Regions from separate parts of the Nonomuraea sp. NPDC001684 genome, predicted to be linked through region 2. Evidence: riboswitches for the same ligand, from Rfam matches in the RefSeq annotation. Region 2 holds a riboswitch; the other holds the start of a gene.
What was found. A riboswitch is a leader RNA that binds a small molecule or an ion and turns the genes downstream of it on or off. The one in region 2 is predicted to bind cyclic di-AMP.
Positions count from the first base shown of each region.

Region 1: another riboswitch for cyclic di-AMP. It lies ahead of ACWCSD_RS25225 (CHAP domain-containing protein); the one in region 2 lies ahead of ACWCSD_RS02380 (C40 family peptidase).

Region 1 is NZ_JBSFGJ010000152.1:40-5,589, reverse strand. It holds gene ACWCSD_RS25245 (DUF6716 putative glycosyltransferase) at 1-530, opposite strand, end outside; gene ACWCSD_RS25240 (hypothetical protein) at 527-1,471, opposite strand; gene ACWCSD_RS25235 (aldo/keto reductase) at 1,569-2,390, shown strand; gene ACWCSD_RS25230 (Gfo/Idh/MocA family protein) at 2,410-3,363, shown strand; cyclic di-AMP (ydaO/yuaA leader) riboswitch at 3,481-3,618, shown strand; gene ACWCSD_RS25225 (CHAP domain-containing protein) at 3,632-4,327, shown strand; gene ACWCSD_RS25220 (class I SAM-dependent methyltransferase) at 4,382-5,200, opposite strand; partial or broken gene ACWCSD_RS25215 (YciI family protein) at 5,356-5,550, shown strand, end outside.
Region 2 is NZ_JBSFGJ010000005.1:57,393-62,942, forward strand. It holds gene ACWCSD_RS02370 (RDD family protein) at 49-1,632, opposite strand; gene ACWCSD_RS02375 (amino-acid N-acetyltransferase) at 1,718-2,287, opposite strand; cyclic di-AMP (ydaO/yuaA leader) riboswitch at 2,575-2,726, shown strand; gene ACWCSD_RS02380 (C40 family peptidase) at 2,733-3,776, shown strand; gene ACWCSD_RS02385 (helix-turn-helix domain-containing protein) at 3,849-4,061, opposite strand; gene ACWCSD_RS02390 (cytochrome P450) at 4,340-5,443, shown strand; gene ACWCSD_RS02395 (winged helix-turn-helix transcriptional regulator) at 5,433-5,550, opposite strand, start outside.

The DNA.
Region 1 (5,550 bases), on a different contig from region 2:
GCGAACACGACCCGGTCGCCGCCGCCGGACACCGCGCCGGGCCGCAGGAACGGCAGCCTGGCCAGCCCGACCGCCCCTCCCCCGCCGAGCCGGCCGGCGATCTCGGAGAACTCGGCCACCTCGCGCTCGCTGTGGACCACGAACAGGTCGCAGCCGCTGCGGAACAGCCACGCCTTCTCCGTGGCCGGCACCGAGATGCCGGGCAGCCCGCTGACGAACACCGGCCGTGCCCGGCCCGCCGGCCGCAGCCCGGCCAGCACGTCGGCCACCAGGACGTCCACCACCGGGCCCGTGCAGCCCACCAGGATCGCGTCGGGGCGGGTGCGCTCGGCCAGGCGGCGCAGCGAGCGCGCCGACAACACCGGGGGCGCCGCGCGCCCGCCCACCGCCGCCGCGATCTGCTCCGGCGAGGGCGCGATCGGGGTGCGCACCACCACCAGCTCGCTCTCGCAGCCCGCGGGCAGGTCGTCGAGCAGGCAGGCCGCCCACTTCAGATACGAGTCGGAGTCGGCTATCGCCAGCACCCTCACCTGGAAGCTCCTGTCAAATGCGATCGCAGGCCGGGGGCCGCCCTGCTCGTCCACCAGTCGTCGGGAACGTCCACGGGCTCGACCTCGACGCCGCGCGGGCCGAGCAGCACCCGCAGCGAGGTGATCGCGGTCGAGGGCAGGCTGAGCACCCGCTGCCCGGCGTCGAGGCCGCGCAACGTCAGCTCGGCCGGCACGCCCGCGTCGTGCACGGTGATGCCCGGACGTTCGCCGATCAGCGCCAGGTCGACGGGGTCCTCGCGGCGGTGCGGGTAGTAGGCCAGCGGCTCGCGTCCGGCCAGGTCGGTCAGCCAGCGCAGGTAGTGGTCGCGGTGGACCAGGCCGTTGCGGACCAGGGACGTGCCGAGGACGACCGTCCGCTCGGCGGGCCCCTGGGCGCTCGGCGGCTGGGCGCGCAGCCAGGCGAAGTCGTGGCGGACGAGGTCCACGCCCGCCCCCCGGACGGCGGCGACCAGCTCGTCGGGGACGGGCAGGGCGGTGAAGACCGACACCCGGCTCATCCGCAGCCGCAGCGCGGCGGCCAGGCCGAGCAGGGCGCGCGCCCGCGAGGGGGTCGCCCGCGCCCGCAGCAGCGGCCGGAACGGCCCGGCGGCCAGCAGTTCGAGCAGCCTGAGCGTGGCCAGGCCGTCGTCCACGACGACGATGTGGCCGGGGTCGGAGGTCAGCCAGCGCATCTGGACCTTGCCGGAGAACGCGTCGCCCACGGCCTGGACGCGGCGCGGCATGCGCTCGCGCGGCTCGTCCAGCACCAGGCCGGCGGGCAGGTCGAGGCGGCGCAGCTCCTTGCGGGTGGCGCGCAGCGGACGCAGGCCGGCGCGCGGCACGACCACGGTGTCCGGGCCGAGCAGCCCGGCATGGTGGGCCTCGACGGCGCACAGCATCTGGAGCGGAGACTCCACCCAGGCCGACGCCTGTCTGACCACTCTGTTTCCCCCAGCCGGTGGATGGCCTTGCACGACCCGCCTCAAGGTAGCCCGGCCTGCTTAAGCCGCAAGAAACGACACGTGAACAATGGAGGGTATGAACTCGCTGATGCTCAACACCGACGGTGTGCAGATACCACAGCTCGGCTTCGGCGTCTGGCAGGTCTCTGCCGACGACGCCGAGCACGCGGTGACGGCCGCGCTGCGCGCCGGATACCGGCACGTCGACACCGCCGCCGCCTACGAGAACGAGGAGGGCGTCGGCCGGGCCGTGCGCGCCGCCGGGGTGCCACGGGAGAAGGTGTTCGTCACCACCAAGCTGTGGAACGGCGACCACGGGCGCGCCGAGCAGGCCTTCGACGAGAGCCTGGCCCGCCTGGGCCTCGACTACGTAGATCTTTTCCTGATCCACTGGCCGGTCCCGGAGCAGGACAGGTACGTGCAGGCCTGGCGGGGACTGGAGAAGATCTACCGGGACGGCCGGGCCAAGGCCATCGGGGTCTCCAACTTCACGATCGCCACCCTGACCCGGCTGATGGAGGAGACCGACATCACGCCGTCGATCAACCAGATCGAGCTCCACCCGTACTTCCAGCAGCGCGAGATGCGGGCCTTCCACGAGGCCAACGGCATCCTGACCGAGGCGTGGAGCCCGCTCGGGCAGGGCAAGGGGCTGCTGGCCGACCCGGCGCTGCGCGTGCTGTCGGAGAAGTACGGCAAGACGCCCGCCCAGATCGTGCTCCGCTGGCACCTGCAGCTCGGCAACGTGGTGATCCCCAAGTCGGTCACGCCGTCGCGGATCGAGGAGAACATCGACGTGTTCGACTTCATCCTCGACGCCGAGGACATGGCGGCCATCGGCGCGATGAACGCGGGGCGGCGGATCGGGCCCGACCCCGACTCGTTCAACCTGACCTGAGCGCTCTACGATCTCGGTCGTGCGAGATTTCACCTGGGGAATAGCGGCGACCGGCGGCATCGCGCGTACCGTGGGGGCGGCCATCGTGGCCGAGCCCGGCATGCGGGTGGCCGCCGTCGGCTCGCGGAGCCCGCTCAGGGCGCGGGCGCTGGCCGACGAGCTGGGCGCGGAGTCGGCCTACGGCTCCTACGAGGCCCTGTGCGCCGATCCGGCCGTAGACGCGATCTACGTCGCCACGCCGCACGCCCAGCACCTGGAGGTGGCCGAGGCGGCCATCGCGGCGGGCAAGTCGGTGCTGTGCGAGAAGCCGCTGGCGGCCGACGTGGCCGACGCCGAGCGCATGGTGGCGCTGGCCCGCGCGGCCGGGGTCTTCCTCATGGAGGCCATGTGGATGCGCTTCAACCCGCTCATCCAGCGGGTGGCGGCCGATCCGCGCTTCGGCGAGATCCGGTCGGTGCGGGCCTCGTTCGGCTTCGCGCTGCCCTACGACCCCGCCCATCGGCTGTGGGCGCCGGAGCTGGGCGGCGGGGCCCTGCTCGACCTGGGGATCTACCCGTTCGGGCTGGCCCAGCTGCTGCTCGGCATGCCCGCGGAGCTGCGCATGGCCGGCTCGCTGGCGCCCAGCGGCGTCGACGCCGAGGCCGGCGGGCTGCTGCTGTACCCCGACGGGCGGCGGGCCCTGGTGGACGTGTCGCTGCTGGCACATCACGCCAACGACGCGAGCGTGGTGGGCACGTCGATGCGGGCCGACATCCTGGCGCCGTTCTGGGCGCCGCGGCGGGTGTTGCTGTCGGGGCCGTCGATGGAGACGGAGGAGCTGGTGCTCGACCCGGCCGACAACGGTTACGCGGGCGAGCTGCGCGAGGTGCGCGCGGCCACGAGCGAGGGCCGCACGGAGAGCGCGATCATGCCGCTTGACGAATCCCTTGCCATGATGGGGCTTCTGGCCGAAGCACGGGCCCAACTCTCCTAGCTGGACCTTTAGCCACTTGCCTAGCTCTTGCCCGATGTATTACCTTGTGGGGCATCTCGCGGCAGACGTCCGGTTTGTCCGGCTTTGTCCAACCATCGCAAGACATTTCACAGGATCGTCCTGTGACCGCTGAATCCGCCTCCGGGCGGAACCGGGGACCCACGTCCTTTGGGGTGAATCGGCACTTTGGTGCCGTAGGGCAGCTTCCACGTCCGAACCCGTCAGCTAACCCGGTAAGCGGCATGGAAGCAAGGAGTCAATGCCCTCGATGGCCACGCACCGTCCCATCCGTGCCCCGAAGATCACCTACGTCCACGCCGCGCTCGGCGCGGCCATCCTCGCCTCCGCCATCGGCGCCCACGCCACCGCCGCCGCCGCCGACAGCGCCGGCCCGGCCGCCGCGGCCGGGCACTCGGCCGTCGCGCCGCAGGCCGCCGCCCAGACCCGCAAGGCGGAGGAGACCCAGGTCAACGTCACCGCCCAGCAGGTCCTGGCGTTGGCCAAGGCCCAGGTCGGCACCTCCGAGAACGCCTACGGCGGCGGCACCAAGTTCCAGAAGTGGTACGCCGACTCCAAGCGCGCCGCCGAGACCATCGCCCGCGACGGCGGCACCCGCGCCATGTACCTGAACGCCCCCTGGTGCTCGATCTTCGTCTCCTGGGTCGGCGAGCAGACCGGCGCCCGCCCGCAGGTCGGCTGGGACGCCTGGACCGTGGCCCACGCCAAGTGGTTCGCCGCCAACGACCGCTGGGGAGCCGAGGCCAGGCCCGGCGCGGTGGTCTTCTTCTCCTGGGGCGGCAGCAAGAGCCTGGACGCCATCCAGCACGTCGGCTTCGTCGTCAAGGACAACGGCGACGGCACGATCTCCACGATCGAGGGCAACACCGGCAACGGCAAGGTCGAGGAGCGCGTCCGTCCGAAGTCGCAGGTCGTCGGCTACGGATACCCGCAGTACGCGAGCTGACCTCCGCCCGCTCCGAGCGCGCGCCCCGCACGAGGGACGCGCGCTCGCCGCGTCTCAGGGCCGGACCGCCGCCAGCGAGTAGAGGATCGGCAGGTGCGAGTCCCCGAACGGGAACCGGTACCGGCCGTCCGCGCCCTCGGGCAGCAGGCCGCGCGGGTCGAGGTCGGTCTCGACGTGCTCGCCCAGCTCGGCCACCGTGAACCCGGCCCGCGCCGCCGCCGTGACGATCTCGCCCACCGAGTACGGGTACTCCACCGCCTCGTGCGTTTCGGTCACCACCGCGGCGTCGGCGTACGTGCCGGTCACCGTCTCCCGGTGGGCCTGGCCGCCGCCGTAGGGCCAGTCGGCCACCAGCGGGTCGAGCGAGGCCACCGTCTGGTAGGCCGGATGCAGGTCGACCAGCACCAGCCGCCCGCCCGGCCGCAGCGCCATGGCCGCGCCGCGCATCCAGGCGTCCAGGTCGCCGATCCAGCACAACACGCCGTACGTGGCCACCGCCACGTCGAAGCCGCCGGCCAGCTCCGCCGGCAGCCGCTGCGTGTCGGCCTCCACGAACGTGGCCGCCAGCCCGGCCCTGGCCGCCAGGTCGCGGGCGCGGGCGACCGCCACCGGGGAGAAGTCGACGCCGGTCACCCGCGCTCCGAGACGCGCCCAGCTCAGCGTGTCCAGGCCGAAGTGGCACTGCAGGTGGAGCAGGTCCCGGCCGGCGACGTCGCCGGCCAGGCGGCGTTCGAGCGGGTAGAGGGTCTGCCGGCCGGCGAGGAAGGCGTCGACGTCGTAGAACCGGTCGGCCGAGGTGGAGCCGTGGACGCGGGCGCGCTCGTCCCACAGGGCCCGGTTGGGCACGGAGGCGTCTGGTGCGGGTTGGGGCATGGGGCGAGGATGGCACATCGGCCACCCGGCCGCACGACCGGTACGGTGCCCTGGAAGCGGACGGTCCGCGCCCGCGTGTCGATCCGGCCGGCGCCCGTTCGACGCTTCGGCGAGGCCGGCTCCGCCCGGGGGCCGCGGAGGGAAGGGACGGCAGGATGAAATTCATGATCGTCGGCAAGGCCAACGGGGAGACCGAGGCCGGGGCGCTGCCCAGCCAGGAGCTCGTCGACAACATGCACGCCTACAACGAGGCGCTGGCCAAGGCGGGGGTGCTGCTGGCCGCCGAAGGGCTCTACCCGAGCTCGCAAGGCGCGCAGATCGCCTACAGCGGCGGCCGGGCCACGGTGATC
Region 2 (5,550 bases):
AAACAGAGGCCGGCGGGAAGCCGGCCCCTGTTTTACGCTGACGCGGGATTACTTGATCTTCACGACCACCGTGCCCGCGAACTTGTCCGCGAACGTCTGCTGCAGCGGCTTGTCCCACAGCTGCGAGGCGCCGTTGACCGCGACGCACGCCCAGGCGAGCAGCGGGCCGAGGAACGGGATCCAGCTCAGGATGTAGCCGCCCCAGGTGACGCCGGCGCGCTTGATCGCCAGGTCGGACGCGAGCCCGCCCGGAGGAAGGGCCTGGCCCACGGGCACGACCTTGATCCCCATGACCATCTTGCCGACCGTCTGGCCGTTCATCTTCGTCAGGAAGAACTCGTAGCACACCCAGACGGCGGTCGTCACGATCGCCGACAGGACGCCGATGACGAAGGCGGACAGGACGCCGGAGGTCAGGCCGGTCGCCGAGTCGTAACCGACCGCGAGCAGGCCCAGGATGAGGCTGACCACGAAGTTCACGACGCCGAGGATGACGCCGTCGACGATCCTCGCGACCAGACGCTGCCACCACTCCGCCAGGGGGGCCGGAGCGCCCGGAGGCTGCACGCCGACGGGCTGACCGTAGGGCTGGCCGTAGCCGGGCTGGCCGTAGGGCTGCGACTGCTGCTGCTGGCCGTATGCCTGGCCGTACTGCTGCTGGTCGCCGTACTGCTGGCCGTAACCCTGTTGCTGGTCGCCGTACTGCTGCTGGGCGTAGCCGCCCTGCTGGCCGTACTGGGCGTCCTGGCCGTAGCTCTGCTGCTGCCCGTAGTCGGACTGCGGCTGCTGGCCGTAGCCCTGCTGGCCGTACTGGGCCTCCTGGCCGTAACCCTGCTGCCCCGCGGCGGCCTGCTGGCCGTAGCCGGGCTGGGCGTACTGCTGGCCCGAGGACTGCGGCTGCTGGCCGTAACCCTGCTGACCCGAGGCGGCCTGCTGGCCGTACTGGGCGTCCTGGCCGTAGCCCTGCTGCTGGCTGTAGTCGGGTAGGGACTGCGGCTGCTGGCCGTAGCCCTGCTGCTGGCCGTAGCCCTGCTGGCCCGAGGCGGCCTGCTGGCCGTACTGGCCCTCCTGACCGTAGCCCTGCTGACCGGAGGCGGCCTGCTGGCCGTAGCCGGGCTGGGCGTACTGCTGGCCGGAGGCGGGCTGCTGGCCGTAGCCCTGCTGGCCGTACTGGGCTTCCTGGCCGTAGCCGGGCTGCGTGTACTGCTGGCCGGAGGACTGCGGCTGCTGGCCGTAACCCTGCTGACCCGAGGCGGCCTGCTGGCCGTACTGGGCCTCCTGGCCGTAGCCGGGCTGCGTGTACTGCTGGCCGGAGGACTGCGGCTGCTGGCCGTAGCCCTGCTGCTGGCCGTAGCCCTGCTGACCCGGGGCGGCCTGCTGGCCGTACTGGGGCTGCTGGCCGTAGCCCTGCTGCTGGCCGTACTGCTGCTGTTGCTGGCCGTACTGCTGTTGCTGGCCATAGCCCTGTTGCTGCTGCTGACCGTATGGGGGCTGGCCGAAGGCATCGTCCGCCCGGTAGCCGACCACAGTCACGTCCGGGTCGGGCTCACCGGGCCGACGGCCGTGGTGCTGACCGTACTCGGGGTTCTCGCCGGAATCGTCCTGTGGGTACGGCGGCTGTCCGGTGCTCACCGTGTCACCTCGCTTCGAGTGCGCATGTGGCACGTGTCAGGACACATGCCTGTGCTGCCCAACGTATCGACATAGGTATCAACAATCACCTTTCCAAGTGGTCAAGGTCCGCGTCACCCGATGTCAGATGCAGCAGCATGCGGGTGTTGCCAAGGGTGTTCGGTTTGACGTGTTCCAGATCAAGGAACTCCGCCACACCCTCGTCGTACGAGGCCAGCAACTCGGCGTAGACCTCGGGTGAGACCGGTGTGCCCTGGATGGGGCGGAAACCGTGCCTCGCGAAGAAGTCGACCTCAAAAGTCAGACAGAATACACGCCGCAGCCCCAGATCCTTCGCCTGCCGGACGAGTGCCGAGACGATCCGCCGCCCCACACCCAGCCCCCGGCACGCGGGATCGACGGCCACCGTACGGACCTCGGCGAGGTCCTCCCAGAGCACGTGGAGCGCGCCGCAGCCGACGACCTCCCCGCCCCGCTCGGCCACCCAGAACTCCTGGACGTCCTCGTACAGCGTGACCGTGGCCTTCTCCAGGAGCCGCGGCCCCGCGCCCGCGTAGGTGTCCACGAGACGCCTGATCGCACGCACGTCGGGCGTGCGCGCACGCCTGACCACGACCGCGGTCTCGGGGACTGCCACTTCGGCCACCTGCTCCATGGCTCTCCAGGGTACAGATCTCATTACGGCTCGGCCCTAAATCCCACGTCTCGGGCATCTCATCACATCCCGTGGTCAGGTGAACACGGGCCGACTTGGAGCTTTCCTCCAGACCTCAGCACCCCGAATGCTGGACAAAAGGTGCAGAAGCCTGCTTCCGTACGGCTACCCACGAGATCACCTTGTGACCCTTCAGTTGTGAAACCTCTACAGACTCGGCAGTTCCGGTTGAGCGTGAACCCGGAGTGCATTAGTGTCCAGCGACGATGTTCTCCGCGTAATGCGCGCGGAAAGACACGCCCAATTCCCGCAAGGGAAGCCGGGGAACCAACGGCGGCGAGCACCTGGCGCCGCCACTTGGGGTGAATCCGACCATCTCGGTAGGGCTGCTCCGGCCCGAACCCGTCAGCTAACCCGGCCGGCGTCGATGAGAGGAGCTCGGTTGGTGAAGCGGACGTTCGACCGCTCGGGGAAGTCCGGGGGCAGGCACGCCCGCCCCCAGGAGCAGGCCAGGCGCGCACGCCGCCTCGGCGTCATCGGCGTCACCGTCGCCGCGATGCTGTTCGCCGTCCCCGTCGGCTCCGCCGCCGCCGACCCGAAGCCGTCGCTCTCGGAGCTCTCCGACCAGGTGGAGAAGCTGCACGAAGAGATCGAGACGCTGGCCGAGCAGTACAACGAGCAGCGCGAACGGCTGAAGGCCGCCCAGAAGGCCAACGACTCCGCCCAGAAGATCCTGGCCACCAGCGAGTCCGATCTGGCCGCCAAGCGCGCCAGGGCCTCGCTGCTCGCCCAGAACGCCTACATCACCGGCGGCCTGGACAAGGCCCTGGCCTTCGCCCAGTCCGGCGACCCCGAGACCTTCCTCGACCGAGCCGCGACCACGTACGCGCTCGAACAGCAGCAGGGCGAGGAGGTCAACCAGCTCGCCAGGGCCATGGAGGCCGCCGAGCGGGCCAGGGCCGGCGCCAAGACCCGCATCGCCGAGGTCCAGAAGCTCGTCACCGACCTGGAGAGCAGGCGCTCGAAGATCACCAAGCTGGTCACCAAGGTCGAGAGCAACCTCTACCGGCGGGCCGTCGGCGAGGCCGGCCGTCCCGGCACCCGGGCCGTGCGCGTCAACCTGCCGGTCATCGGCGACGGCAAGGCCGCCCAGGCCGTCAAGTGGGCCCTCACCCAGCAGCTCAAGCCGTACGTGTGGGGCGCCGAAGGGCCGCGCTCCTACGACTGCTCCGGGCTGGTGATGGCCGCCTACCAGCGCGTGGGCATCTCGCTCCCCCACTACACCGGCGACCAGTGGACGGCCGGCAGGCAGGTCAGCCGCGACCAGCTGCGCCCCGGCGACCTGGTGTTCTTCTACAGCGACCTGCACCACGTCGGCATCTACATCGGCGGCGGCATGATGGTCCACGCTCCGCGGACGGGTGACGTCGTGCGGGTCGCCCCGATCGGCGGGCGGCCGTTCGCCGGCGGCGTGCGCATCGCGGACTGATCCGCGCGCCGCTTCGCCCAGCGCCGGTTCGCCCGGCGTCACTGGATGATGAGCGCCACCTGATGAGCGCCGCTAGATGAGCTGACGGCGCGCCGCCCATGCCACGGCCTCGATCGCCGTGGCCACGCCGATGCGGTCGCAGATGCCCCTCAGCCTGCGCCGTACGGTCCGTCCGCTGATATCCAGCCGCCTGCCGACCCGATCGACCGTCACTCCCCTGGCCAGCTCGGCCAGTAACGCCAAATCCGCGTGGCTCAGCTCAACGCCTTCTGTGAGCACATCCACCGGGAGCCCTCCCCCAAACAGCAGAACTCGGACCTTTCAGGCGAAGCAAAGCCGCTCGTCTCGGTGAAGGTAAACGCATCGCGGAAAGGTCGTCAAGCGCCACAATCGGCGCCCTTGACCAGTGCTATTGACATGATCACTTATATGTGACGTACTCCGCATATGTTGGCACGCCGTGGTCCGCTATGAACGGTCCAAATGATCAATTCGGCGGCCCGGTTCCACCTCCGATGAGCGCCACCGACGTGCTGGGTTTTGATCCCTCGGATCCGCAATTTGTGCGCGATCCGTACGTCCGATATCGCGAGCTGCGAGCCGCCGGGCCGATCTTCAGAACGCGCGGCGGGCTGCTCGTCGCGACCACGTACGAGTTGTGCGCGGCCGTGCTGCGCGACCCCGGGTTCGGTCACGGAACGTCCCCGCCCGCGCAGGAAGAGGCAGGTCAGCCCGGCAGGTCATTCCTGCTCATGGATCCCCCCGATCACACCCGGTTGCGTGCTCTGGTCAGCCGCGCGTTCACGCCGCGCATGGTGGCCCGCCTCAGGCCGCGGATCGAGGCGATCACCGCCGACCTGATCGGGCGGCTGCCGGAGGAGGCGGAGCTGATTTCCGGCTTCGCGTACCCGCTGCCGGTGATGGTGATCAGCGAGATGCTCGGGGTGCCGCCGGAGGACCACGACCGCTTCCGCGGATGGAGCGAGGCCCTTGCCCGCGGACTTGACCCGATGCTGACAGACGCCCTCATGTCGGAAACGGAGCGTTCCAGGAACGAGTTCCGCGACTACTTCCGCCACCTGATCGCACGGCGGCGCGAGCGTCCCGGCGAGGACCTCCTGAGCGCACTCGCACACGTCGAGGAGCTCACCGAGGCCGAGTTGCTGGCGACCTGTGTGCTGCTGCTCGTGGCCGGCCACGAGACCACCGTCAACCTCATCGCGAACGGCGTGCTGAACCTGCTGCGGCACGACCTGCTGCACCGCGCCGCCGAGCGCCCGAGGGAGGTCGTGGAGGAGGTGCTGCGCTTCGATCCGCCGGTCCAGCTCACCTCCAGGATCGCGCTGGAGGACCGGGAACTGGGCGGGACGCCGGTGCCCGCGGGCTCGGCCGTGCTCGTGCCGATCGGCGCGGCCAATCGCGATCCCGCCGCGTTCGCCGATCCCGACCGGTTCGACCCCGGCCGCGAGCCCGGCCGCCACCTGGCCTTCGGGCTCGGCCTGCACTTCTGCCTGGGCGCGACGCTGGCCAGGATGGAGGGCGAGATCGCGCTGTCGGCGCTGGCCGCGGCGGCGCCGAAGATGGAGGCCGCCGATCCGGAGCCGCCGTACAAGGAGAACGTGGTGCTGCGCGGGCTGGCCCGGCTGCCGGTGCGGCTCAGGCGGTAGCGTCGTAGCGTTCCCTGGCGGCCTCGACGTCCTCGATGTGCTCCTCGGCCCACGCCTTGATGGCGGTGACCAGCGGCATCAGGCTCTGGCCCAGCGGGGTGAGCGCG